3 regions of the Bacillus sp. 11C genome follow, and region 1 is predicted to be linked to each of the others. Evidence: riboswitches for the same ligand, from Rfam matches in the RefSeq annotation. Region 1 holds a riboswitch; each other region holds the start of a gene.
What was found. Region 1 has a riboswitch for S-adenosylmethionine ahead of metI (cystathionine gamma-synthase/O-acetylhomoserine thiolyase). Riboswitches for the same ligand answer to the same signal wherever they lie in the genome.
Positions count from the first base shown of each region.

Region 2: it holds a riboswitch for S-adenosylmethionine, as region 1 does, so the genes downstream of both, metK (methionine adenosyltransferase) here and metI (cystathionine gamma-synthase/O-acetylhomoserine thiolyase) in region 1, are expected to answer to the same signal.
Region 3: it holds a riboswitch for S-adenosylmethionine, as region 1 does, so the genes downstream of both, ACY3LV_RS01700 (5-methyltetrahydropteroyltriglutamate--homocysteine S-methyltransferase) here and metI (cystathionine gamma-synthase/O-acetylhomoserine thiolyase) in region 1, are expected to answer to the same signal.

Region 1 is NZ_JBUPVZ010000007.1:170,022-188,061, forward strand. It holds tRNA gene ACY3LV_RS12305 (tRNA-Val) at 152-224, opposite strand; gene ACY3LV_RS12310 (DUF819 family protein) at 398-1,588, shown strand; gene ACY3LV_RS12315 (GNAT family protein) at 1,658-2,203, shown strand; gene metC (cystathionine beta-lyase) at 2,233-3,405, opposite strand; gene metI (cystathionine gamma-synthase/O-acetylhomoserine thiolyase) at 3,398-4,519, opposite strand; SAM riboswitch class I at 4,588-4,708, opposite strand; gene ACY3LV_RS12330 (esterase family protein) at 4,875-5,597, shown strand; gene ACY3LV_RS12335 (YjcG family protein) at 5,634-6,149, shown strand; gene ACY3LV_RS12340 (GNAT family N-acetyltransferase) at 6,153-6,575, shown strand; gene ACY3LV_RS12345 (hypothetical protein) at 6,650-6,904, opposite strand; gene ACY3LV_RS12350 (ATP-dependent helicase) at 7,024-9,303, shown strand; gene spoVIF (sporulation-specific transcription regulator SpoVIF) at 9,376-9,630, opposite strand; gene ACY3LV_RS12360 (YjcZ family sporulation protein) at 9,768-9,926, opposite strand; gene ACY3LV_RS12365 (hypothetical protein) at 10,008-10,214, opposite strand; gene yjcA (sporulation protein YjcA) at 10,494-10,850, opposite strand; gene ACY3LV_RS12375 (spore coat protein) at 11,005-11,391, shown strand; gene ACY3LV_RS12380 (spore coat protein) at 11,432-11,752, shown strand; gene ACY3LV_RS12385 (spore coat protein) at 11,840-12,331, shown strand; gene cotY (spore coat protein CotY) at 12,484-12,972, shown strand; gene cotZ (spore coat protein CotZ) at 13,106-13,555, shown strand; gene cotO (spore coat protein CotO) at 13,646-14,341, opposite strand; gene fabI (enoyl-ACP reductase FabI) at 14,643-15,419, opposite strand; gene thiD (bifunctional hydroxymethylpyrimidine kinase/phosphomethylpyrimidine kinase) at 15,555-16,370, opposite strand; gene thiF (thiazole biosynthesis adenylyltransferase ThiF) at 16,389-17,399, opposite strand; gene thiG (thiazole synthase) at 17,396-18,040, opposite strand, start outside.
Region 2 is NZ_JBUPVZ010000012.1:41,920-46,234, forward strand. It holds gene ACY3LV_RS15975 (alpha/beta hydrolase family protein) at 1-95, shown strand, start outside; gene ACY3LV_RS15980 (DUF2584 domain-containing protein) at 147-389, shown strand; gene pckA (phosphoenolpyruvate carboxykinase (ATP)) at 428-2,011, opposite strand; SAM riboswitch class I at 2,208-2,346, shown strand; gene metK (methionine adenosyltransferase) at 2,515-3,717, shown strand; gene asnB (asparagine synthase (glutamine-hydrolyzing)) at 3,867-4,315, shown strand, end outside.
Region 3 is NZ_JBUPVZ010000001.1:336,393-340,707, reverse strand. It holds gene ACY3LV_RS01710 (CoA transferase subunit A) at 291-1,007, shown strand; gene ACY3LV_RS01705 (CoA transferase subunit B) at 1,004-1,651, shown strand; gene ACY3LV_RS01700 (5-methyltetrahydropteroyltriglutamate--homocysteine S-methyltransferase) at 1,725-2,861, opposite strand; SAM riboswitch class I at 2,939-3,045, opposite strand; gene ACY3LV_RS01695 (5-methyltetrahydropteroyltriglutamate--homocysteine S-methyltransferase) at 3,114-4,247, opposite strand.

The DNA of each region.
Region 1 (18,040 bases):
GCCTCCTATTCCGGTTTAATAGAATAAGAAACGTTCAAACACGGTAACGGTCCACCGCTACCCTGCGCCTGTCACCGCCTAAGTCATCGACTAAGTCAACGCAATAAAAAACGGCTAGAAACGTTGATATAACGCCTCTAACCGCCGTGTATGATTCCGACTGGGCTCGAACCAGCGACCTCTACCCTGTCAAGGTAGCGCTCTCCCAGCTGAGCTACGGAATCATGATATGTATGTGTTACTGGGTATGTTGTTGTCTTTCTGACATGTTTTATTATATAACCTTCTCCTCTATTCGTCAACTGCTTTTTCAGAAAAACTTTTTTTCGGACTTGCTGTTCTGTTCATCGGCTATTATAATATGTTTTAATTTTCTAACAATAGAGGTGATGGGGTTTTGCATTCTTTGATTTCTTCTGATGATGTTTGGGTATTGTGGGGGTTTATTGCAGTGTGGGCGGCAGTGAGCATCGGGCTGGAGCAGCGTTTTAAGTGGGCGTCCGCTGTGTCTGGCGCTATCATTGCGCTTGTAGGTGCTATGGTGTTTACAAATATAGGAGTGCTTCCTGTTGAGTCGCCTGTATATGATACTGTGTGGTCTTATGTGGTGCCGCTGGCGATTCCCCTTTTGCTGTTTCAGATCAATGTGCGGCAGATTTTTAAGGAAAGCAGGCGTTTGCTGTTTATTTTTCTGATTAGCTCTGCTGGCACTGTGCTTGGGAGCGTTCTCTCTTTTTTTCTTTTCAAACAGCATATTCCTTATCTCGATAAAATCGGCGGGATGATCAGCGCTTCTTATGTCGGCGGCGGGGTCAACTTTGCGGCGATGGCGGCGAAATTTGAGACGCCGGGGGAATATGTGTCAGCTGCCGTTGTGGCTGATAATGTTATGATGGCGCTTTTGTTTTTTATCTTAATCAGCATTCCTGCGGTTAAATGGTTTCAGCGGCATTATGCTATGCCGTTTGAAGAAAAAGTAAAAGCCAATGGAAACAGCGGAAACAGTGCAGAAAGCTATTGGAAACGGAAGAACATTTCCTTAAAGGATATCGCTTTTAATGCCGGTGCTGCTTTTGCGCTTGTTGCAGTTAGTGTGAAGGTTTCCAGCTATTTTAAAAGCCTTTTTTCTCATCCCCTGTTGACCGGAACACTTGGCGATCAGTATCTGATGCTCACGTCTTTAACTGTTCTTATCATTTTTCTATTCCCGCGTTTTTTTGAAAGGCTTAATGGATCTCAAGAGCTTGGAACCTTTTTGATATATTTGTTTTTTGTGGTGATCGGCATTCCTGCAGATCTGCGCTTAATCGTTACCAATGCGCCTCTTATTCTCTTATTTGTCTTAGTTATTGCGCTCAGCAATGTAGCGGTTTCCTTAGCCGTCGGAAAATTGTTCCGCGTGCGGCTTGAAGAAATTCTGCTGGCTGTCAACGCTGCTGTCGGAGGACCGACGACAGCGGCTGCGATGGCAATTGCCAAGGGGTGGCGGGAGCTTGTCGCCCCGATCATGCTTGTCGGTACACTCGGCTACTTAATTGGGAACTATGTCGGCACCTTTATGGGAAATTGGTTTTCTTCTTTTTTATAAAAAGGATATTTGCAGTTTCTTCAGAATAATGTAAGAGGTATGCTGACATGAGAACGGAGAGATCACTGTATGTTAAAAGGAAAAAACATCTATGTAAGACCTTTAGAAGTAAAGGATGCGGAAGAAAATCTGCGGCTGCAAAGCGAAAATCGGGACTTTTTTGAACAGTTCTCCATGATTCGCGCGGACGATTACTATACGATTGAGGGGCAAAGACAACGAATAAGCGAGTATCAGCAAAGACTGGAGAAAGATGAAGAGTATCATTTTGGCATTTTTACTGCGTCAGACAATACCTTAATTGGGACGGTTTCTCTCTTTCAAATCATTCGCGGAGCGCTGCAAACGGCGTTCATCGGGTATTTTTTAGACAAAGCCCATAATGGAAAGGGCCTTATGACAGAGGCGGTCAGATTGATTGTTGATTTTGCGTTTCACGAATTGAAACTGCACCGTATTGAAGCCGGTGTGATGCCCCGTAATCTCGGATCGATGCGTGTATTGGAAAAAGCGGGATTTCATAAAGAGGGCATCGCCCAAAAAAATGTGAAAATCAACGGCGTTTGGGAGGATCATCAAGTCCTCGCGATTCTGAATCCTGATGATGAACAATAAAAGAAGCCGGGCCATCCCCGGCTTCTTTTTTAACGAACCGCCACTGCCGCGATTTCTTTCAGCGCTTGTTCGAAATCACGTTCTAAATCGTCTGCGTTTTCAACACCGACACTAAGACGGAGCAGGCCGTCTGTGATGCCGCGTTTTTCCCGCTCTTCCTTAGGCATTGCCGCGTGAGACATCGTTGCCGGATAGGACAAAATCGATTCCACGGCGCCAAGGCTCACAGCAAAGACCGGAAGTGATACATTCTCTACTAATTTCTTAACGGCCTCTTTGCTTTCAAGCTCAAAAGATAGCACAGCCCCCGCTCCCGTTGACTGGCTTTTATGGGTTTCGGCGCCCGGGTGATCAGCCAGCCCCGGATAATAGACGCGCTTCACCGCTGGATGCTTCTGGAAAAACTCCGCAAGCCGCTGCGCTGTTTCGCTTGCTTTCTCCAAACGGACCTGCAATGTTTTTAATCCGCGCAGCACGAGCCAGCAATCTTGCACGCCAAGGACGGCGCCGAACGCGTTTTGCAGCTTATACAGCTGTTTCCCAAGCTCTTCATCCTTGACAGCAGCCAGACCTGAGAGCACATCACTGTGCCCACTCAAGAACTTTGTGGCGCTGTGAAGCACAATATCCACGCCGAGATCAAGCGGACGCTGCAGTGCCGGTGTCATGAATGTATTGTCCAGAAAGGTCAAACAGCCGTTTTCTTTCGCAAGCTGAACAACCGCTTTAATATCAGTAATGCCAAGTGTCGGATTTGACGGTGTCTCCATATAAATGACCTTTGTGTTCGGCTTGATATTCCGCGCCACTTCGTTAATATCAGTCATGTCGACAAACGTATGCTCAATGCCAAACCGGGTCAGCACCTCTGTTACCATGCGGAAGGTTCCGCCGTATACATCTTCTGTCACAAGAACGTGGTCGCCCTGTGAGAGAAGTAAAAATGCTGTTGAGATCGCAGCCATGCCTGAACTGAAAGCAAATCCTCTCGTTCCGCCTTCAAGTGCGGCAATGGTTTCTTCGAGAGCTGTTCTTGTCGGCGTGCCTGAGCGGCTGTAGTCATATGCGCCAAACTCTTCAAATGAAGTTTGATGAAATGTCGATGCGTGCTGAATCGGCACACTGACCGCCCCGGTTGCGCCGTCTGTTTTAAATGGATTGTGCACGAGCTGGGTTTCCAGCGTCCAATTGTGATTACTCAAATGAAACAGCTCCCTCTTTAACGAGACATAACGCTTGTTTTACGTCTTCTTTTAAATCTTCCACATGTTCAATTCCGACCGAAAAGCGCAGCAGACGATTGCAGACCCCGTTTGCGATGCGGATCTCTTCAGGAATATCCATGTGCGTCTGTGTGGCAGGGTATGTAATAAAACTCTCCACCCCGCCGAGGCTTTCCGCAAAACAAATGGTCTTCAGCGCTTTTAAAAACGGGTTCACCCACTCTTCTTTTTGAAGACGGAAGGACAGCATGCCGCCTTTTCCCGGATACAGCACATCCGCAATTTCTTCCTGCTTTTCTAAAAACACCGCTAACTCCTGCGCGTTTGTCTGGTGCTGGCGCATTCTGAGGCTGAGCGTCTTCATTCCTCTCATCAGAAGCCATGAATCAAACGGAGGCAGGACCGCGCCAATGGCATTTTGGTGTTGAAACATTTCCTCTCCAAGCTTTTCATCTTTCACAACGACAAGCCCCGCAAGCAGGTCGTTATGCCCGCCTAAATACTTGGTTGCGCTGTGAATCACAATGTCAGCCCCCAGTTCAAGCGGTCGCTGCAAGACCGGTGTATAAAATGTATTATCTACGATCAGCAGAAGACCGTGCTCTTTTGTCATCCGGGCGATTTTTTCAATGTCCGCCTCCTGCATGAGCGGATTTGTCGGTGTTTCCACAAACACCGCTTTTGTATTCGGCGTAATCTTAGAGCGTAAACAGTCTTCGTCGCTGAAATCATCATAATGAAAGGTCAAGCCGTATTTTTTCCATTCATTTTCAAACAATCGGTACGTGCCGCCATATAGGTCCGATGAAACGATCAGTTCATCTCCGCTTTTAAACAGCGCCATAATCGTTTGGATGGCTGCCATTCCCGAACTGAAGGCAAGCCCTCTCGCTCCGTTTTCTAAGCTGGCGATCGCGTCCTCCACAAGCTGGCGTGTCGGGTTTTTTGTGCGGACATAATCAAATCCGGTTGATTCTCCGATCCCTCTGTGGCGGTATGCTGTTGATAAATAAATAGGAGGACTCACCGTTCCCGTTGCTTCGTCGCTTCGGTTCCCGATTTGGGCTAATTTCGTTTCAACATGCTGTGACATATAGCAGACACCTTCCCTTTTCAAAATAAAAAACCCCTTCTTCATAAGAAGAAGGGGTTTAACGCTTCTTCTTATCTTCCAAGCATAAAACGCTTGCTGGATTTAGCACCTTGGCGCTTTGCACATACGCAAAACAAGCCGGTTGCTGAGGTTTCTAAGGGCCAGTCCCTCCACCTCTCACGATAAGAAATATCGATTTCAATTTTCTGATTGTTTTATATTAACGCAATTCGCAGTTAATTTCAACACTTTTTTCTTCGGGTTTCGAACGGTTTAAAGAGAGAAATTTCTAATAATTCATGGTACAATAATGGAAAACGCAAGAAAGTCTAGTGATGTCCTGGAGGAATGCATTATGGCACCGAAAAACGGCACAGTGCAAGAAAAGAAATTCTTTTCGAAAGAGCTTAACGAGGAAATGACCTTGCTCGTTTATCTGCCGTCCAACTACTCCCCTCTTTATAAATACCATGTCATTATCGCGCAGGACGGCCACGATTATTTCAGGCTGGGGAGAATTGGCAGACAGGTCGAGGAATTGCTGTCCAAACGGGAAATTGACCGGAGCATTATTATCGGTGTTCCTTATAAAGATGTTCATGAGCGCAGAAAAACCTACCATCCGGAAGGCTCTAAATTTTCGGCGTATAAACGGTTCATCGCCCATGAGCTCGTACCATTTGCGGATGACGAGTATCCTACCTATCAGGTCGGCTACGGACGAACGCTGATCGGGGACTCGCTGGGAGCGACCATATCTCTTATGACAGCGCTTGATTATCCGAATATGTTCGGAAACATCATCATGCAGTCTCCCTATGTTGACAAACATGTATTGGAAGCCGTGAAGCAATCGGACAATATCGAACACCTCTCTATTTATCACCAAATCGGCACAAAAGAAACTGACGTCCACACGACAGATGGGAACATTCTGGACTTTACAGAACCGAACCGGGCGCTGAAACAGCTGTTGGAGAAGAAGCTTTCCGATTATGATTATGAGCCATTTGACGGAGACCACAAATGGACATACTGGCAGCCGCTTATCACGCCGGCGCTGAAAAAAATGCTTTAATACTTTATCATACTTTATTTCCAGGAGGGACATAATATGAAATACGGAATCGTTTTATTTCCATCAAAAAAACTTCAAGACCTTGCGAACTCTTACAGAAAGCGCTATGATCCAAGCTATTCCCTGATCCCGCCCCATTTGACGCTGAGATCATCGCTTGAATTGACGGAGGAGAAAGCGGATCAGCTTGTATCACATCTGAGAAACATCGCAAAGGAGTCCCATCCGGTCGTTCTCAAATTGACAAAATACAGCTCATTTGCGCCTGTCAATAATGTCATTTACATCAAAGCAGAGCCGACGGAAGAATTAAAAACACTCAATGAAAAGCTATACACCGGTGTGCTGGCCGGTGACCAGGAATACGCTTTTGTCCCGCATGTGACGGTCGGCCAAAATCTTTCCGACGATGAGCATTCGGATGTGCTGGGACAATTAAAAATGCAGGAAGTGTCGCATGAAGAAATCATTGATCGTTTCCATTTGCTTTATCAGCTTGAAAACGGATCATGGACAGTATATGAAACCTTTTTGCTAGGCAAAGGAGAATAGTGTTTGGAAGCAGTTATCGCAAAAAATGAAGAACAAATGAAAGACGCATTTTATGTAAGAGAAGAAGTTTTTATCAAAGAACAAAACGTACCTGCTGAAGAAGAAATTGACGAGCTTGAAAATGAATCGGAGCATATCGTCGTGTATGACGGCGAAAAGCCTGTCGGCGCCGGAAGATGGCGTATGAAGGACGGCTACGGCAAATTAGAGCGAATTTGCGTATTGAAAAGCCACCGCTCCTCCGGTGTCGGCGGCATCATTATGAAAGCTCTCGAAAAAGCGGCGGCAAACGGCGGCGCTTCGGGCTTCATTTTAAACGCGCAAACGCAGGCTGTGCCGTTTTACAAGAAACACGGGTATCGCGTGCTTTCTGAAAAAGAATTTCTCGATGCAGGCATTCCGCACTTACAAATGATGAAAGACTAAACAGCATCCGGGTCTATTTAGATCCGGATCTTTTTTTGCATAAAAAAAACCGTTCTCTGGATGTGAACGGTTTTTTATACATATCGATTAATATATGTGCCCATCCCTTTTTCTCGCAACCTCTTATAAAGAGAGCGCTTACGTTTCACCTCGTTTACTTTTCTTTCAGCGGCCGTTTGATTCTCCTGCTGCTTTTCCAGTTCCTTGTATACCCGCTGAAACGGGACATAGCTGATTTTTTCGGTTCCGGCGTAATCCTGCTTATATCCCATCGTTCTATTTGCATATTGAGCGTATTGCTGGTTTTGAATTTGACCTGCATATATCATACGATACCCACCCTTCTGCTATCTCTTTTCCCTTAAACTTACTTTTTGAAACACGTTTCTTTTGATATGATAGTCTTTGTCTGTAATGAACACCTTTTTTTGATTGGGAGGACCCCTTTTTGAAATGCGCCCGACTGAATGATCGAACGATACATTTACATACATATTCGAGAGAACATTATCAATTCCTCTTTGAAGAAGGAATAAAAGGACATTTATTTTGTTCTCATTGCGGAAAACCCGTTTTGTTAAGGCTCAACATCGCTGATCCGCCGGAGTTTATCCACCGCCAGCCAGGCCACTTTCCAGCATGTGAGGAGGCCTGCGAAACGAAGCCCGCTAAAGAGGAGAAAAAAGAAGAGTATCAGGAATCCGGTGTCTTTCGTTTGCCCAAGGGAAAAGCAATTGCTGCTGACTCGTCTCTTGCTGTCACGGAATGGCAGCGGCCGAGAAGCATTAAACCCAAAACACCATTTGTGCAAAAAACAATAGAACCTGATACGAGCCTTTTCCCGTCTGTCGGCTTGAACACGGATCAGCTGAAAGCTGTCACGGAAACGGAAGGCCCGCTGCTTGTGCTTGCAGGTGCGGGAAGCGGAAAAACACGCGTGCTGACGGCTCGTGCCGCCCACATGATCGAACACTTAGGCATACCGCCGGAAAACATGCTGCTTGTCACCTTTACGACAAAAGCTGTCGCCGAAATGAAAGAGCGGATGGCAAAGCAGTACGGATTACAGCCGGCAAAAGTCAGAAGACTTGTCACCGGAACATTCCACAGCTTATTTTATAAAATCTTATATCACGATGATCCTGCTAAATGGAACGGCGAGCATTTGCTGAAAATGGAGTGGCAGCGGGAACAATATATCAAAAAAGCACTCTATGAAGAAGGGATAGATGAAAAAGAGTTCCCCGTAGATCAGGCCTTGCAGCAAATCGGTTTTTGGAAAAACACATATGTGCCGAACGAACGCATCCCTTTGCAAGATGAGTGGGAAAAACAAGTCTATCGATTATATGAACATTATGAACGCCAGAAAAAAGAACACAACCAATTTGATTTTGATGACATGGCTTCTGCCTGCTACGAATTGTTTATCGATCGGCCGGGCCTTCTGGAACAGTATCAATCCCGGTTTACTTATATATTGATTGATGAGTTTCAGGACATTAACCCCGTTCAATATAAAATCATGCAAATGCTGGCAAGCCCGGAACAAAACCTGTGCTGTGTCGGGGACGACGATCAGTCCATCTACGCGTTTCGCGGAAGCAATCCATCTTTTATTCTTGATTTTCAGAAGGATTATCCCGGAGCGAAGACGATTTATTTAACCGCGAACTACAGGTCCACGCACCCGATCGTCTCCAGCGCTGATATCGTGGTGAAAAAGAACAAAAACAGGTATGCCAAAATGCTTGAAGCGGCGCGTGATGACGTCCAGGTCCCTATGCTGTTTTATCCTTATGACGAAGAGGAAGAGGCCACAATGGTCGTTTCCGATATCAAAGAAAAAATTCAAAACGGGGCAAATCCTGAAGACTTTGCGGTTCTCTACCGCACAAACAGCGGAGGCCGCGCCATATACGAAAGGCTTCATCATTCGTCAATTCCGTATACAGCTGACCGCGGCGTCCAATCGTTTTACAGCAGACGGATTGTCCGCCAGATTCTCGCATACTTGTACGCCAGCCAAAATGAGGATGATACTGAGGCGATTAAGCACTTGCTGCCCGCCTTGTTCTTAAAGCAGTCCGCTTTGAACACGCTGAAGGCGCTCTCGATTACCGAGGACTGTTCAATGATTAAAGCGCTGGCCAAACTGCCTGATCTGAAGCCGTTCCAGCTCAATAAAATCAAGAAGATCGTGCCACTTTTTGCAAGCATCCGCACGATGAAGCCGGTGGAAGCGATCACCTTCGCCGAAGGAAAAATGGGCTTCTCCGAGTATTTAAAAAAACGGGGAAATGAAGGCAACAAACTGGAAAAAGGCTCCGATGACCTGCGTGACATCAAGGTCGTCGCCAAAAAATTCAAATCAATTCCTGACTTTCTCGCCCACGTAGACCATATGAGGGCCGCTGAGAAAAACAAAACGGATGAAAACGGTGTTCAGCTGATGACCATTCACCGCTCAAAAGGCCTTGAATTCAAAACCGTTTACGTGTTAGGCGCGGTAGACGGCTCGATACCGCACGATTTCTCATTAGAAACAGCGAGAAAAGGCGATGAAGCTCCCCTCGAGGAAGAAAGACGCCTTTTGTATGTAGCCATGACCCGGGCCAAACAGCACTTATATTTGTCTTGTCCCGCCAACAGGCGCGGCAAAACGGCCCACGGTTCAAGATTTTTGTATCCCTTATTACGGCAAGTAAGACAGCCCTTGCATAGCTAACAGCCCGGCAGATCACTGCCGGGTCTTTTCTGTAAAAAAGGCCCGCTGTCAAAAGTCAGCTAGGCCATCCGATTATTTATTATCCAGCATTTTAGAAATCGTCCCAAAATCAAGCTTTTCTTTACCGCTTGTAATGGACTGGACAATTTTATCCTCTAATTCTTTCGGCACGCGTCTGTTTGCCAGCTGTGCTACGCGGCTAATAACACTGCGTACTGTGTTTTCGTCTTTAAAATTGGCGTTTTGAAGAGAGCCGGCAAGATTCATAACATCCTGCATATTGACGCCTGTTTTCTTTTCGATGTTCTTAAAAAATTGATTATCCATAATGCGCCTCCTTTTGGCGGAGTAATACGGTATTATATGAACACTAATGAGTGATGTGCCTATCTTATTACATTTGTTTCCTCGAATGGTTTTCAGACTGCAAGGAAGCGCGGATTTCCCGCACTTCCTCTAAAGTTTTAGCAGAAATAAGATGCACCTACAATGATTAGGAGAATGAACAATACGACTAAAAGAACAAATGTTGAACCATAGCCGCCGCCGTAACCACCGGCATAACCGCCGCTATAGCCGCCACAGCCGCCGTAGCCGCCTCCGAATCCGTATCCAAAGCCCATAGATAAGCACCTCCTTTACTCTCTATACACTATGTGAGCCATTTGATTCGGCTTGGATATTCGCATAGGGCGTTTGCGGATTTACGATGGATCATACTGAGCCTGATTTTTTTGAAGTAACGATTCCGTTTTTTCAGCAAGCTCTTCAATCTCCTCTTCAAACGCCACACCGGCTTCATCAAATGCTTCCAAGTCTTTTCCGATGCTGCTCATGATATCTTCATGTTCTTTTTTCTTTTGTTCGTGAGGTTCATATCTTCTGTCTATCCATTTTTCGAACTCATCCATTGGTATCCCCCCACTCATGATATATGCTGAGCGAGACCGCTCCGTTAAAAAAACAAAAACCGGAGATCTCCGGTTTCGTTGTCAGGCTATTGAGGCTTTTTCTTTTTATTTCCGCACCCGCAGCCTTTCTTTTTGATCTTTTTTGATTGATATGATGAATCTGTATATGGAGTTTTTTGGGAAGGTTTATTGAATTGATTCATTTAGTTCCCTTCCTTTCCTTATGTCATATATGCTACTTTATGCGTATTCTGGCAGAAAGTTGCTGGTGATAGCGCCTCATTCTTGCAGCCATTTTGATACGAGTGTTTCTATAATGCCGGCAAGACCGGCTATCGCCAATAGTAAAATCAGCCACTGCGCCGCTTGAGGGAGCAAGGCCTGGCATAAAATCAAAAAGCCGGCGCACCACACGCCTGTACACCAATAGCAGCTCAGCAATTCACCAATAAACGCCCTTACCCCCGTTCCCTTAATCACGATATACGTTTCAATGTTCCCGTCCGCATCCTTTTCTTCCTTCTCTTCATGAAACAGGCTGCGAAGCGGCGCCATAATCGTATCAAACACCAGCAGCCGAGCGAGCCGGAAAACCGCAAGCGAAAGAAGAACAATTGTCAGCCCATTGATAACCACTTGTTCACTCCTTTCAACATCCCCTTTACATATATGCAAAAACCCTATACTTCATGAGTTGCATCTTGTCCCCATGAAATTTGGTTATTTTTCTTATTCCGCTCTGTACCCTTTTTGCATTATATAAAGTATGGATAAGAAAGGAGTGAAGGTTATGTCGATTGATGAAAAAGTTGCCTCCCTACAACCTGCAATATATGAGCAATTGACAAATGAATTTATTCAGCAGATTGAAATCATTGATTGCGAAAATATAATCATTGATACGACGCATCTTACATCCGCCCTTTCTATACAAGCGACACTATCGGCAATGCTCTTTTTGGCTATACAACTTGTCGTCACCGATGAAGACTTGGCTGATACAATCGCAAGCGAATTACTCATTCTTGACAAAAGTCAAATCAAAAAAAGAACAACAATAAAAATCATAAACAGCCGAAATATCAGAGTCACTCTTCTTTCAGATCAAACAATAACCTTTATTCAAATGTTAACTCAGGTAATCGACACTTTTCTCATTGCATCCGGCATCCTTTAACTCTTTCTTTTTCACAAACTACAAAACGAGGTGAAAACAAATGTCAGATAATGAAAAACTGAAAGAAGAACTTTCAAAACTTCCAGCGATGGATCCAATGACTAAAATGCTTGTAGACAATGTTCTGAAAAAGCATGGTGTTACAAAAGATAAAATGAAGAAATTATCGGATGAAGAAAAAGAAATGTTCTTGAAAATGCTCAACGATGTTAAAGAAAAAGCACAGGCTTTAGCAGATAATCAAAATAAAAATAAAACAGTTACAGAAAAAACGAACCAAAGAACCGAAAAACAAAATACCCGCAGAGAACAATTAATTCAGCAACTAAAGCAGAAACGCCAAAATAAAAAAGAACAATAAAAATAGTGATATGAACCAAGATGAATGCCCCAATCAAAATGAATCTATCTTTCATTTAATAAAAGTAAAAGAAAAGGAGGAATAAAAATGGAAAGCAGACCATATTCATGGGTAGCATTAGATCCAGACTGTGATCACCCAAGAGAAATAAAAGAAGAGAAAAAATGCGATGGTTGCTGTAACTTAAAAGGCTTCGGTTTTAATGACGCCTTTGTAGATCAAGATGTTATTCAAGCTCACCTCAACAGACAAATCTCTGAAGAAATGATTGTGATTAGAGACTCTTGCGATGTTAATGTTCAATCAGTTGATCAACAAGCATTAACTTCAGTATTTGTTTCTATCAATGCCTTAGTTGTCATCGTTACATTGGCAGTTATTACAGATGAGACGCTTGCTGAACTGGTTGCTCAAGATTTATTACAGCTTACAGAAAGTAAACAATTGAACCGTCAAAAGATTCTTATCGACAACTCACGCTGCGTAAACGTTACTACACTCGATCAAGATGCTGCGACCCTCGTTACAGTCTTAATCAATGCCCTTGTAGCAATTTTCGGAGTTTTGATTCTCATCTGATCTCTAAAAGCAGAGCTAAAAAACGCTCTGCTTTTTCTTATTTTCCAAGCATATGATGAATATATAGACGTTCACCCACACCAAGTGGGGCACCAGTACATATGTTGTTAAGGACTAAAGTCAAATACCCTATAAAGAAGGAGCTGAAATCAATGAGCTGCGGAAAAACCCATGGCCGGCATGAGAACTGTGTATGCGATGCAGTGGAAAAGATTTTAGCAGAGCAGGAGGCAGTTGAGGAACAGTGTCCTACTGGCTGCTATACAAACCTTTTGAATCCGACGATTGCAGGTAAAGACACAATTCCGTTTCTCTTGTTTGATAAAAAAGGCGGATTGTTCTCCACATTCGGAAACGTGGGGGGATTTGTGGATGATATGCAATGCTTTGAGTCCATTTTCTTCCGCGTTGAAAAATTATGCGATTGCTGCGCAACACTGTCTATTTTACGCCCGGTGGATGTCAAAGGCGATACCTTAAGCGTTTGCCACCCTTGCGACCCGGATTTCTTCGGGCTTGAAAAAACAGATTTTTGCATTGAAGTGGATCTCGGATGCTTCTGCGCCATTCAGTGCCTGTCGCCAGAGCTGGTTGACAGAACATCCCCTAACAGAGATAAAAAGCATCATCACAATGGATAAACACTTGTAAAGAGGAATCCCCTTCCAAACTCTATTACAGGTGCAAATTATTCAGCTGCTTCCGGCGTGAGGCAGCTGACTCTCCATCATTTCGCCAGTCTCAAGAAATTTATAAGGCAGGAGGGATAATAATATGAGCCAGAAAACATCAAGCTGCGTGCGTGAAGCTGTAGAAAATATTGAAGATCTGCAAAACGCTGTTGAAGAGGACTGCCCGACTAGCTGCCATTCAAAGCTTTTGTCACCAACTCATTCGCTAGGCGATACAGTGCCTTTCGTGCTGTTTACATCAAAATCAAATCCTCTGGTCGCTTTCGGCAATGTTGGCGAACTGGAAAACGGACCTTGCTTTAATACTGTATTTTTCAGAGTGGAAAAAGTTCATGGCAGCTGTGCGACACTGTCATTATTAATCGCATTTGACGAACACAAGCACATTTTGGACTTCACCGATAAAGATACGGTTTGTGAAGCGTTTCGACTGGAAAAAACAAACTACTGTATTGAAGTGGACTTAGACTGCTTCTGCGCAATCAACTGCTTAAATCCTCGGTTAATCAATCGCACGCATCATCATCATTAATGATAAGGCGGAAAAGCTTGCAGGCCTGCAGGCTTTTCTCTATGAAAATAAGCTGCCGGGAACATCTGCCGGGCAGCTTTTTCATTTCCATTAAAAACCGAGCGGGTGCAAGGAGGTGATTTCATCAATCGCCAGTTCAGTCGGTGCGCCGTTTCCGGTCGTGCGGAGCAGGACGGAATCGTTTCTTCTGCCGACAATCACGCCTCTGTATGTTCTTCCATTGGCTTCAATCAAACAAAGCGCTCTCGGCATGTTATGAGGCAGCTTTGTTAAAAAATCAATTTTTTCGTGGATCGTCATCTTGCTCATCGGTTTTTTCACTTTTCTTGCCGGCGGTGCTTTTTCCTCCGCTTTAGCGGCATTATGGACAGCTTCCGGTTCTTTTTCAGGTTTATGCGCCTTAAGTGCAGGCTCTTCCTTTTTTTCCGCTTTCGGAGGCTCGTGTTCGATGGTTTCTTCGACGGTTTCTTCAACGGCTTGCAGCTCTGCTTCCTGTTCCTGCTGCTTCTTTGTATTCTCTGGCTCTCTCACCTCTTCTATTTGCTGGCTCACTGGCTCAGCGGCAGGCTTATCGTCTGCTTGCTGGACATCCATTGCCACGGCTTCCTCCTGCTGTTTCTCATGGTAGGCAGGCTTTTCCTCTGCTTTGGGCGGAGCGGGTTTGTTGGTCTTTTTTTTAATAACAATCTCCTGCATGGATGACCTTGTTGTTTCTGCATAATCCGGCTGAACAATATACATGAGCGGTTTTTTATCCGCGTTTCTTTTCTTATTAGACATCTTCATCCCTCCGATTGTGTCATGTTCTATCTATATGACAGAAAGCTGAAAATCAGAAGAAATAAAAAAGCAATCCCTGTTCGGGATTGCTTCAGATTGTAGACAAAGTCCTAAAACGGTTTTCGTTTTAGGATTTTGTCATCTTTTCAGCGTGATTGAAAACCCTTGAAGTCTAGGAAGGACGAGCATTGGAGCGGAGCGAATGTTATAATTCGTGAGCACCAACGCGCAGGACTGACAACGAATGCGAGGGTTTGTCGACACGCTGAAGCAATCCCTGTTCGGGATTGCTTGACATAGGTCCTGCTTAGCGGGCAGTGATATGGAAACCTGAATCAACGTGAAGATTTTCACCTGTAATGCCTCGGGACATATCGCTGAATAAGAACGCAGCTGTATCGCCCACTTCTTCAGGTGTTGTCGTGCGGCGAAGCGGCGCACGCTCTTCGATGTCTTTTAAGATAGAATTGAAATCGCTGATGCCTTTAGCAGATAATGTTCTGATCGGGCCTGCAGAAATGCTGTTAACGCGGATATTTTCTTTTCCTAAGTCGGAAGCTAAGTATTTCACACTTGCATCAAGAGAAGCTTTCGCTACACCCATGACATTGTAGTTTGGCATCACAAGCTCTCCGCCAAGGTAAGTCAAAGTGACAATGCTTCCGCCTTCAGTCATGATCGGACGTGCCGCTTTGACAACAGCTGTCAGAGAGTATGAGCTGATGTTATGAGCTAAAAGGAAACCGTCACGATTTGTGTTTAAGTATTCGCCGACAAGCTCTTCTTTGTTGGCAAACGCGATACAATGCGCGATACCGTGGATCACACCGACCTGCTCCTTGATGCTTGCGAAGCAAGTTTCGATCTCCGCGTCGTTGGTGACGTCGCACGGAAGAATAATGGAATCATTGCGTTCTAACGTTCCGGCAAGCTCTTGAACCGATTTCTCCAGACGTTCTCCTGCGTATGTGAAAATCAAACGTGCCCCCGCTTCATGTAAGGAGCGCGCAATTCCCCATGCGATACTGCGTTTGTTGGCAACCCCCATCACTACAATGTTGCGGCCTTCAAGTGAAAAATTCATATGTATAAAGCCTCCTATATTTAATAAAGACATAGTATTAGTACCTGATCTTAATTGATATCATATCATAACCTTGTCCAGATGAAAAGCGCAGACACCGACAAACGTGAAAGAGACCACCATCAGCTGGTGATCTCATCGGCTTGTTTTTAAGCTGTTTCGTTTAAAAGCGAAATGGTTTGTCGGCCCGTGGCCCGATCCGATGCCAAGCGTATTTTCCACCGCTTCGCGGACAAAGTTGGCCGCTATCTCGAATGCCTGATGGATACTGTCACCTTTAGCGGTTTGAGCTGTTAATGCCGCTGCAAAGGTGCATCCTGTGCCATGCGTATGTTTCGTATCGATATAGGGATGGCTGATTTGCATAAACATGCTCCCATCGAAAAGAAGGTCAGTAATGTGATTGTCTTCAGGCTGGTGCCCGCCTTTGATCACCACATGCTGCGCACCCATCTTTACGAGCTGCTCCGCTGCTTTTTTTCGGTCATCCAGCGAGCGGATTGTCATTCCGGTCAGCGTTTCTGCTTCCGGCACATTCGGCGTAATCGTGTAGCTTCTCGGAATAAGCAGCTCTTTTAAGGCGGCAACTGATTCATCACGCAGCAAGGATGCACCGCCCTTTGCGATCATAACCGGATCAACAATCACACGGTTAAACCCGTACTCGTCAATTTTTCTCGCCACTTCTTCAATCATTTCAGAATTCCAGAGCATTCCCGTTTTTATGGCGTCCGGTCTCAAATCCTCGGCAACAGCGTCAATTTGCTGTCTAAGCGCCTCTACAGTCAGCGGATACACTCCATGGACGCCCAGCGTATTTTGAGCGGTTACCGCCGTAAGCGCAGACATTCCGAACACATCGAGCTCTTGAAAGGTTTTAATATCTGCCTGTATCCCTGCGCCGCCGCCTGAATCAGAGCCGGCGATTGTCAATGCTTTATATATACCCATTACACTACACTCCTTTGATTACCCGATCCATTTATGATAAATGGATTTTGCCCGGGCAATATCATTCGTTCCATGGATCAATGCTCTGCCGTCCCGGAACAGCACCATTTTCATATCAGCCGAACGGCAGGAAATTAAATACGGGTTCGCGGCTACATCAAGCCCGGCTTGCTTCAGTTGACCCGCCAGCACTTCAAGATCCGTTTCTTTTGTAAAGGATGATCTGATTTGCACCGTGTTCCTGCCGCACAATACAGCCGCTTTTGTTTGATTTTCATATGACAAAAACGGAAAATCCTTTGTGCCGCAGCTTGGGCATGAGTTCTGTTTGAGACCCGCCGCTTTCACCTCTGACCGCTCATTTTTCCATAGGTCAAAGGAGCGCAGCACTGGCTCGCAATTCTCTCCCGTCAGCAGCTTCAGCGCGTCTGTCACCTGAAAGACCGCTACCTGCAATACAGCCGGACTGATGATGCCGGCTGTGTCACATGTCGCTCCGCCAATCGGAAGTGTATCGAGCAAGCAATGCAGGCAGGGGGTCGATCCCGGCACTACAGTAAAGGTGAGGCCGTAGCTCCCTACACAGGCACCGTAAAGAAAAGGGATCCCTTCTTTGACCGCAGCATCATTTACGATCAGGCGGGTTTCAAAATTATCAGCCGCATCCACGATGATCGAAGCGCCCTTAATCAGCTCAAAGATATTTTCCGCTGTCACATCCAACACAAGGCCAGTCACATCAACATCGCTGTTAATTGAACGGAGACGATGCTCAGCAGCGGCCGCTTTCGGCATTTCTTTTTTGACATCATCTTCTGTATACAGCTGCTGGCGCTGCAGGTTGCTCCATTCAACGTAATCTCTGTCGGCAATCTTCACAGAGCCGACACCCGCTCTGACCAGCATTTCTGCACTGGCTGTTCCAAGCGCGCCGGCGCCGATAATCACGGCGCGCGCTTCTTTCAGTTTCTTCTGGCCGGCTGGGCCGATCGGAGCAAACAGCTCCTGTCTGGAGTACCTGTCCGTCATACAGGAAGACCTTCTCCCGGACTGCTTGCCGTTCCGTACTGCTTCCGCGGAATACGTCCCGCCTCATAAGAAAGGCGTCCTGCTTCCACCGCGAGCTTCATGGCATGAGCCATTTTCACAGGATCATTAGCGCCTGATACAGCCGTATTGAGGAGTACGCCGTCAGCTCCAAGCTCCATTGCGTATGCCGCGTCTTTAGGCGATCCGATTCCGGCGTCCACGATAACCGGCACTTTCGCTTGTTCAATAATAAATGACAGATTCAAAGGATTTAAGATTCCTTGCCCAGATCCGATCGGAGATGCCCCCGGCATGATGGCGTGAACGCCAAGCTCCTCCAGTTTTCTTGCCAGCACAACATCATCCGACGTGTACGGGAGCACGATAAATCCTTCTTCAAGAAGCTGTTCGGACGCCTTTAATGTTTCAACAGGATCAGGCAGCAAGGAACGGCTGCATCCGATGACTTCGACTTTAATCATGTCACAAAGCCCTGACGCTTTCGCCAGCCTTGCAATCCGAACCGCTTCTTCAGCGGTCCCGGCGCCCGCTGTATTCGGCAGAAGCGTGTATTTAGATAAATCAAGCTGTTCCAGAAAATTAGGCTGAGACGCTTCAAAAATGTTCATTCTCCGCACAGC
Region 2 (4,315 bases), on a different contig from region 1:
AGACGTGGTACTACAGTAAATTCACACATTATTTTCCGCCAAAAGAAAACCGGCGTATCGTGCGGCAGCTGACACAATGGATGAAAAACCGCTGACGGTGAAATATGGTATGATAAAGAAAAAAGAGAACGAAAGGGGATTTCACTTTGGGAATGCCTGTTGAATTTAATACACTAATTGTGACAAAAGGAAAAGAAGTTCGCATAGATGAAAATATATTCACGTTAGAAAAAGACGGATATCGTGTGTATCCGATGGAGATTCCGATGGACGTGCGTAAAACAAAGTTCGGCGAAAAGTCGGGCACAGCTGAAGTGCAGAAGCTTCAATGGGAAGACGGCCGGACCATCATTACGTACAAGCTGACGTCCCTGCATTCTGTCAATTAAAATAAGCCAAGAGCGTAAATGCTCTTGGCTTTTGCTTTTTAAACGAGAGGGCCGCCTGCCTGCGCAATGGCATCTGTATGTGCGAACTTTTTAAAATTCTCTTTGAATTCATTTGCGAGGTAGATCGCTTTTTCTCTGAATTCTTCCTTGTTGTTCCATGTGTTTTCCGGCTGAAGGATCTGATCAGGTACGCCGGGAACGTGAACCGGAATATGCAGGCCGAAAATATCGTCAGTCGTCATTTCTGCATCCTCTAATTTGCCTTCAATCGCTGCTTTGACCATCGCTCTCGTATAAGAAAGCTTCATACGTTCGCCTGTGCCGTAGCCGCCGCCGGTCCAGCCGGTATTGACCAAGAAAACGTCTGCGCCGTGTTCATCGATCTTGTTGCCTAGCATTTCAGCATAGACATGAGCAGGTAGCGGCAGGAATGGTGAGCCGAAGCATGTGGAGAACGTCGTTTCAGGAGACGTCACACCGCGTTCGGTTCCAGCAAGCTTGCTCGTATAACCGCTCAAGAAATGGTACATCGCCTGCTCCTTCGTCAGTTTGCTGATCGGCGGCAGGACTCCGAATGCATCAGCCGTCAAAAATACAATGGCTGAAGGATGGCCTGCCATGCTTGGTGTGACGATGTTGTCAATCATATGAATCGGGTAAGCCGCCCGCGTGTTTTCGGTATAGAAGGAATCATCATAATTGGCTTCGCGTGTCTCTTCATCAACAACAACATTTTCGAGAACAGACCCGAAGCGGATCGCGTTAAAGATTTGAGGCTCCTTTTCCTCGCTTAAATGAATGCATTTGGCGTAGCATCCGCCTTCAATATTAAAGACGCCGGTGTCAGACCAGCCGTGTTCATCGTCGCCGATCAGCCTGCGGTCAGCATCGGCTGATAGGGTGGTCTTGCCTGTTCCAGACAGTCCGAAGAAAAGGGCGACATCGCCTTTTTGACCGACATTGGCAGAGCAGTGCATGGATAGAATATCTCTTTCGGGGAGCAGGAAATTCATAATAGAGAAAATGGATTTTTTCATCTCTCCGGCATACTCTGTTCCGCCGATTAAAATCGTCCGCTTTTCGAAAGAGACAATAATAAACGTTTCGGAATGTGTGCCGTCTGTTTTTGGATCTGCTTTAAAATGCGGAGCGGAAAGAATGGTAAACGGCTGTTCAACTGTTTTCTTATCATGGCCTTCCGGGCGGATAAACAGCTGTCTGGCGAATAAATTGTGCCAAGCGAACTCATTCACGACGGTAATCGGCAGTCTGTATTTTTCATCTGTTCCGGCAAATCCTTCAAAAACAAACAGCTCATCCCGCTGTTTCAGATAGCTGACAACTTTTGTGTACAGCCGCTCAAACGCTTCTTCTGAAATCGGCTGATTCACCGTACCCCAATCGATCTTATTTTTCGTGCTTTCTTCCTGCACGATGAATTTGTCTTTAGGCGAACGTCCTGTGTAAGCGCCTGTTGTCGCCCGAACGGCACCCGTGGATGTTAAAATGCCTTCGTTTCGGGACAGTGCTTTTTCTGTAAGCTGTGCTGCTGATAAATTATGACACACATTTGGACTTGTTAATAAGGCTTGTAAATCAGCGGTTAAATCAACTGAGTTCATATGAAACCTTCCTTTATCGTTTTTTGTGTTTTGCTAATTGTGAATTAGTATAACATATATTTTCAAATAGTCTATACTATTTATCTTTTTTTGTGTGTGCGTTTCCATTGTTTTCCCTTGATATAGGTGCCTATTTCTTCTGAATCATATTGACATTGCAAACCCTTTTACGATAAGATATTTCATTGAGCGGATACTCTTATCCCGAGCTGGCGGAGGGACAGGCCCTATGAAGCCCAGCAACCGGTTTCTCTGTTATTTATTAGGTTCAGCTGTGTGAGACAACCAAGGTGCTAACCTGTTGCAAGGTTGTATGATTCCTTGAGCGATAAGAGTGAAAGGCACAAAGACCAAACCCTTTCCTCAATGGAAAAGGTTTTTTTATTTCATAAAATATGCCAATTAACATTCTCTAATATAACGTTACATTGTATAAGAGGGAGCGAGTTCCGTATCATATATACAAGGTCTATCGGGAGGCCTTGTGCAGGAGGAAGCAAATCATGAGTAAAAATCGTCGTTTATTTACATCAGAATCTGTTACGGAGGGACATCCGGATAAAATCTGCGACCAGATTTCTGACAGCATTTTAGATGAAATTTTAAAGAAAGACCCTAACGCGCGTGTGGCTTGTGAAACGTCAGTGACAACCGGTTTGGTTCTTGTCAGCGGAGAGATCACAACATCTACGTATGTTGACATTCCGAAAACGGTTCGTCAAACCATTAAAGAAATCGGATACACACGTGCGAAATACGGATTTGATGCGGAAACTTGTGCGGTTTTAACATCAATTGACGAGCAGTCTGCTGATATCGCGATGGGTGTAGACCAAGCGCTTGAAGCCCGTGAAGGCACAATGAGCGATGAAGAAATTGAAGCGATCGGTGCGGGTGACCAAGGTTTAATGTTCGGTTATGCGTGCAACGAAACGAAAGAGCTTATGCCTCTTCCGATTTCACTTGCTCATAAATTGGCCCGCCGCCTGAGTGAAGTCCGTAAAGAAGATATTCTTCCGTACCTTCGCCCTGACGGCAAAACACAAGTAACGGTTGAATACGATGAAAATAACAAACCTGTCCGTATTGACGCGATTGTTATTTCAACTCAGCACCACCCTGAAATTACGCTTGAGCAAATCCAGCGCAACATTAAAGAACATGTTATCAATCCGGTTGTTCCTGAAGAGCTGATTGATGAAGAAACAAAATATTTCATCAACCCTACAGGACGTTTCGTTATCGGAGGCCCTCAAGGGGATGCGGGACTTACAGGACGCAAAATCATCGTTGATACGTACGGCGGCTATGCACGCCACGGCGGAGGCGCGTTCTCAGGCAAGGATGCGACGAAGGTAGACCGTTCTGCTGCTTATGCAGCGAGATATGTTGCGAAAAACATCGTTGCGGCTGAGCTTGCTGATTCTTGCGAAGTGCAGCTTGCTTACGCGATCGGTGTTGCACAGCCTGTGTCAATCTCAATCAACACATTCGGTTCCGGAAAAGCTTCTGAGGAAAAACTGATTGAAGTTGTTCGCAATAACTTTGATTTACGACCTGCCGGCATTATCAAAATGCTTGATTTACGCCGTCCGATCTACAAACAAACTGCTGCGTACGGCCACTTTGGACGTCACGATGTTGATCTTCCGTGGGAGCGTACAGACAAAGCGGAGCAGCTGCGCAAAGAAGCGTTAGGAGAATAATTTTATAGCCGCTTACTGGTTAAGCGGCTTTCCTTTTTTTATCGTTGTATTCATGTTTATTTTTTTACATAACTGTGAAACCAAATACTATTCACAGCGTCTATAAATAGGGGTTCAATGATGACAATTTTAATTATGGAGGCAATACTATGTGTGGATTTGTCGGGGTTTTTAACAAGCATCCGTTAGCTCAAACCGCTGATCAAGAAGAACTAATTAAACAAATGAACCAAATGATCGTTCACCGCGGTCCTGACAGTGATGGATATTTCCATGATGAGCACGTTGGATTCGGATTCAGACGGCTCAGCATTATTGATGTAGAAAATGGCGGACAGCCTTTATCATATGAAGATGAAACCTATTGGATTATCTTTAACGGAGAAATCTATAACTATATTGAACTGAGAGAAGAACTTGAAGCAAAGGGGTATACATTCAACACGGATTCGGACACAGAGGTTCTTCTTGCGACTTATCGTCACTACAAAGAAGAAGCCGCGTCCAAACTGCGCGGTATGTTTGCCTTTCTAATTTGGAATAAAAACGATCATGTGCTGTATGGAGCAAGAGATCCGTTCGGCATTAAACCATTGTA
Region 3 (4,315 bases), on a different contig from region 1:
TATTTTCACAATAATAAAATTTATATTTTGAAATGAGAAAATAAAGGGAGAACACGCTGGATTGCTATGTTGGAATGATTTTGATGGGCAACCACATGGATCAGCGATTTTACTTCTTTAACTATAAAGTTTCATCGGCTATATATGATGCCTAAGCGGGAAAATCCATATTTTAATCGGAATAGTTGGCCTCCGCTCCCCGTACATATGGAAAGGGGAAGAAAACAACCGAGATAATTGTAAACGCTTTCGTTCGTAAGGATGATGGAGAAAACGAAAGGGGCATGAATATGGGGAAAGTGCTGGCATCAAGTAAGGAAGCTGCGGAATTGATTCGTGATAGAGATACGCTGATCGCAGGAGGATTCGGGCTGTGCGGCATTCCTGAACAGCTCATTTTGGCGATAAGAGATCAGGGAGTCAAGGATTTAACCGTTGTCAGCAACAATTGCGGAGTTGATGACTGGGGGCTCGGTTTGCTTTTGGCTAACAGACAAATCAAGAAAATGATCTCATCCTATGTCGGCGAAAATAAAATTTTTGAGCGGCAGTTTTTAAGCGGAGAGCTTGAGGTCGAGCTTGTTCCCCAAGGAACGCTCGCCGAGAGAATTCGGGCAGGCGGCGCGGGCATACCGGGATTTTACACGGCGACTAGTGTCGGCACTTCAATAGCTGAGGGAAAAGAACATAAAACGTTCGGCGGCCGGACGTATGTGCTGGAGCGAGGCATTACTGGCGACGTGGCGATTGTCAAAGCATGGAAAGCGGACACCATGGGGAATTTGGTTTTTCGGAAAACGGCGAGGAATTTTAATCCCGTTGCCGCCATGGCAGGCAAGATCACGATTGCCGAGGCGGAAGACATCGTGGAAGCGGGAGAGCTTGATCCAGATCACATCCACACACCGGGCATTTACGTACAGCATGTGGTGCTTGGAGCCAGCCATGAAAAACGGATTGAAAAACGAACCGTTCGGCAGGCGGCGGGAAAGGGTGAGGCGAAATGAAGGAAGCGAGACAACGAATGGTCAAACGGGCTGTACAAGAAATCAAGGATGGCATGAACGTCAATCTCGGGATCGGAATGCCGACGCTTGTCGCAAATGAGATACCCGATGGCGTTCACGTCATGCTTCAGTCAGAAAACGGCTTGCTTGGGATCGGCCCGTATCCTGCGGAAGGAACGGAAGACGCGGATTTGATCAATGCGGGAAAGGAAACGATCACTGAAGTGACGGGCGCTTCCTATTTTGACAGCGCCGAGTCATTCGCGATGATAAGAGGCGGTCATATCGATTTGGCAATCCTTGGCGGGATGGAGGTTTCAGAGCAAGGCGATTTGGCTAATTGGATGATCCCCGGCAAAATGGTCAAAGGGATGGGCGGCGCGATGGATCTCGTCAATGGGGCGAAACGGATCGTTGTCATCATGGAGCATGTCAATAAGCATGGAGAGTCAAAGGTGAGAAAAACATGCTCCCTTCCGCTCACGGGGCAGAAAGTTGCTCACAGGCTGATTACGGATTTGGCCGTGTTTGATTTTGATAATGGCCGCATGACACTGACTGAACTTCAGGAAGGTGTCACAATGGAAGAGGTTTATGAAAAAACAGAAGCCGATTTCGCTGTCAGCCAGTCTGTGATCAAATGAAACGCTTGACGGGAATTAATGACATAAAAAACACACTTGCTCCGCCATGGAATCAAGTGTGTTTTTTCTTTGCTTATTTCCAAACATCATTAGCGATCTCAACCACATGGCGGAGCTTCGCCCATTGCTGTTCTTCAGTCAGCTTGTTGCCTTCTTCAGTGGAAGCGAATCCGCATTGAGGACTGAGGCAAAGCTGGTCTAAGCTCACATAACGAGACGCTTCTTCGATACGGCGTTTCACATCGTCCGGATGTTCAAGCTCGCCGAATTTAGAGGTCACTAAGCCAAGGACAAGCTGAAGATCAGAGCGCTTCACATAACGGAGCGGTTCAAATCCGCCTGAGCGTGAATCATCGTATTCCAAGAACAGCCCGTCCAGATTCAAACCGTCAAAAATGGTTTCGGCTGCCGCGTCATAGCCGCCTTCAGCTGTCCAAGTGGATTGGAAGTTGCCGCGGCAAATATGCATTGTCACCGTCAGGTCATCCGGACGATCCGCAATCGCGTCGTTAATGGATTTCGCAAACAGCTGACGAAGCTCGTCTGGCGTTGTTCCGAATGCTTCGATTTGTTTTAAGCCTTTTTCAGATAAGAAAACAGCCCATGCCGTATCATCAAGCTGGAGGTAGCGGCAGCCTCTGTCATAAAACGCTTGAATCGCTTTTTTATATGCTTTGGATACATCATGCTGGAAAAGCTGATAGTCGTTTTTGTACGCATCCTTTTCAAGCTTTCCGCGGAAAAACAGCATATTCGGGCTTGGGATCGTCATCTTCGGTGTCGCGTCACCGGCAATGCTATGGAGAAATGAATAATCTTCAAGCATTGGGTGAGTTGAAAAGTCGATATCACCTGTGACTTTAATGCCGCGTGCTTTTGTCTGTACGTTATGAAATTGAATGCCGTGCTCAGGAATAAACGGCTCAACCCCATCCAAGTTTTCCAGAAAATCAAAATGCCACCACGCTCTGCGGAATTCGCCGTCTGTCACGACGTTCAGGCCGGTTTCCTTCTGTTTTTCCACAATGCGGATGATTTCATCGTTTTCGATCTGGCGAAGCTGTTCAGCCGTAATCTCGCCGGCGGCTTTTTGCAGCCGCGCTTTTTTGACGGGCTCAGATCTCAGCAGGCTTCCGACTTGATCCGCGCGAAATGGCGGTTTTTGTCTTTGAAGTGATTTTTGTTCTGCGGGTGTTGTTTGTTGTGGCATGTTGTTCATTCCTTCTTTCCATTCAAATATAAAAAAGCTCTTCCTTTGGATAAGGAAGAGCTTGCGTGACAATCTCAACCTTATCTTCAAGAGCAATCAATGCTCTAAAGGATTTAGCACCATTCTGTTAAACAGCGGTTGCCGGGTATCGCAGGGCCAGTCCCTCCACCTCTCTTGATAAGGAAAACCTTTTTATGAAATTTTCTGATAGTATCTATTATTCACACATTTTACATTTCTGTCAATGATAGATTATCTCCACACATCGTTGGCGATGTCGATGACGTGGCGCAGCTTCGCCCATTGCTGCTCCTCTGTCAAAAGATTGCCTTCTTCTGTAGAGGCGAAACCGCACTGCGGGCTGAGGCACAGCTGGTCAAGGCTGACAAAGCGCGCCGCTTCATTGATTCGGCGTTTCACATCCTCAGGATCTTCGAGCTCGCCGTATTTTGATGTAATTAAGCCAAGAACAATTTGCAGATCCTTGCGTTTCACGAAACGGAACGGATCAAAATTTCCGGAGCGGTCATCATCATATTCCAAGAACAGGCCGTCCAAGTTTAAGCCGTCCAAAATCGTTTCCGCTACAGCGTCATAGCCTCCTGATGCTGCCCAAGTCGACTTGAAGTTGCCGCGGCAAATGTGCATCGTGATTGTTAAATCATCAGGGCGGTCCGCGACTGCATCGTTAATCGTTTTGGCAAACAAGGCGGGCAATGTTTCAGGGTCGCCGCCGAGTGCCCGAACGACCTCTCTGCCTTTTTCCTCAAAGAAGAGAGACCATGATGTATCATCTAGCTGAAGATAGCGGCATCCAGCGTCATAGAAGGCGTTGATTGCTTTTTTGTACGCTTGGGCCAGATCATGAAAGTATTCCTCTTGATCGTCATAAATTCCTTTATCGGCCTTTTCACCGAAAAACAGCATATTCGGGCTCGGAATCGTCAATTTAGGTGTCGCGTCGCCAGCAATCTCATGTAAAAATTGATAATCAGCAAGCGCTGGGTGGTTCGTAAAATCGAGTTTTCCCGTCACTTTGATGCTGCGTGCTTTTGTTTTTACGTTATGGAACTGAATTCCTTCAGCGGGAATGAACGGTTCCACACCGTCAAGCCCTTCGAGAAAATCATAATGCCACCAAGAACGGCGAAATTCACCGTCTGTTACCACGTCGAGACCGATTTCTTTTTGTTTTTTGACAATGCGAGTGATTTCCTTGTTTTCAATCTCACGAAGCTGTTCAGCTGTGATCTCGCCGGCCGCTTTTTTCTGGCGGGCTTCTTTCACCGGAGCGGAACGCAGTAAACTGCCGACATGATCGGCGCGGAAAGGAGCTTTGTTTTGTTTTTCTGATTTTTGTCCTGCAACATTTGTTTGTTGAGCCATGTCATTCGCCTCTTTTCTGAAATAGGGTAAGCATGAAAAAAGCTCTTCCTTTGAGTAAGGAAGAGCTT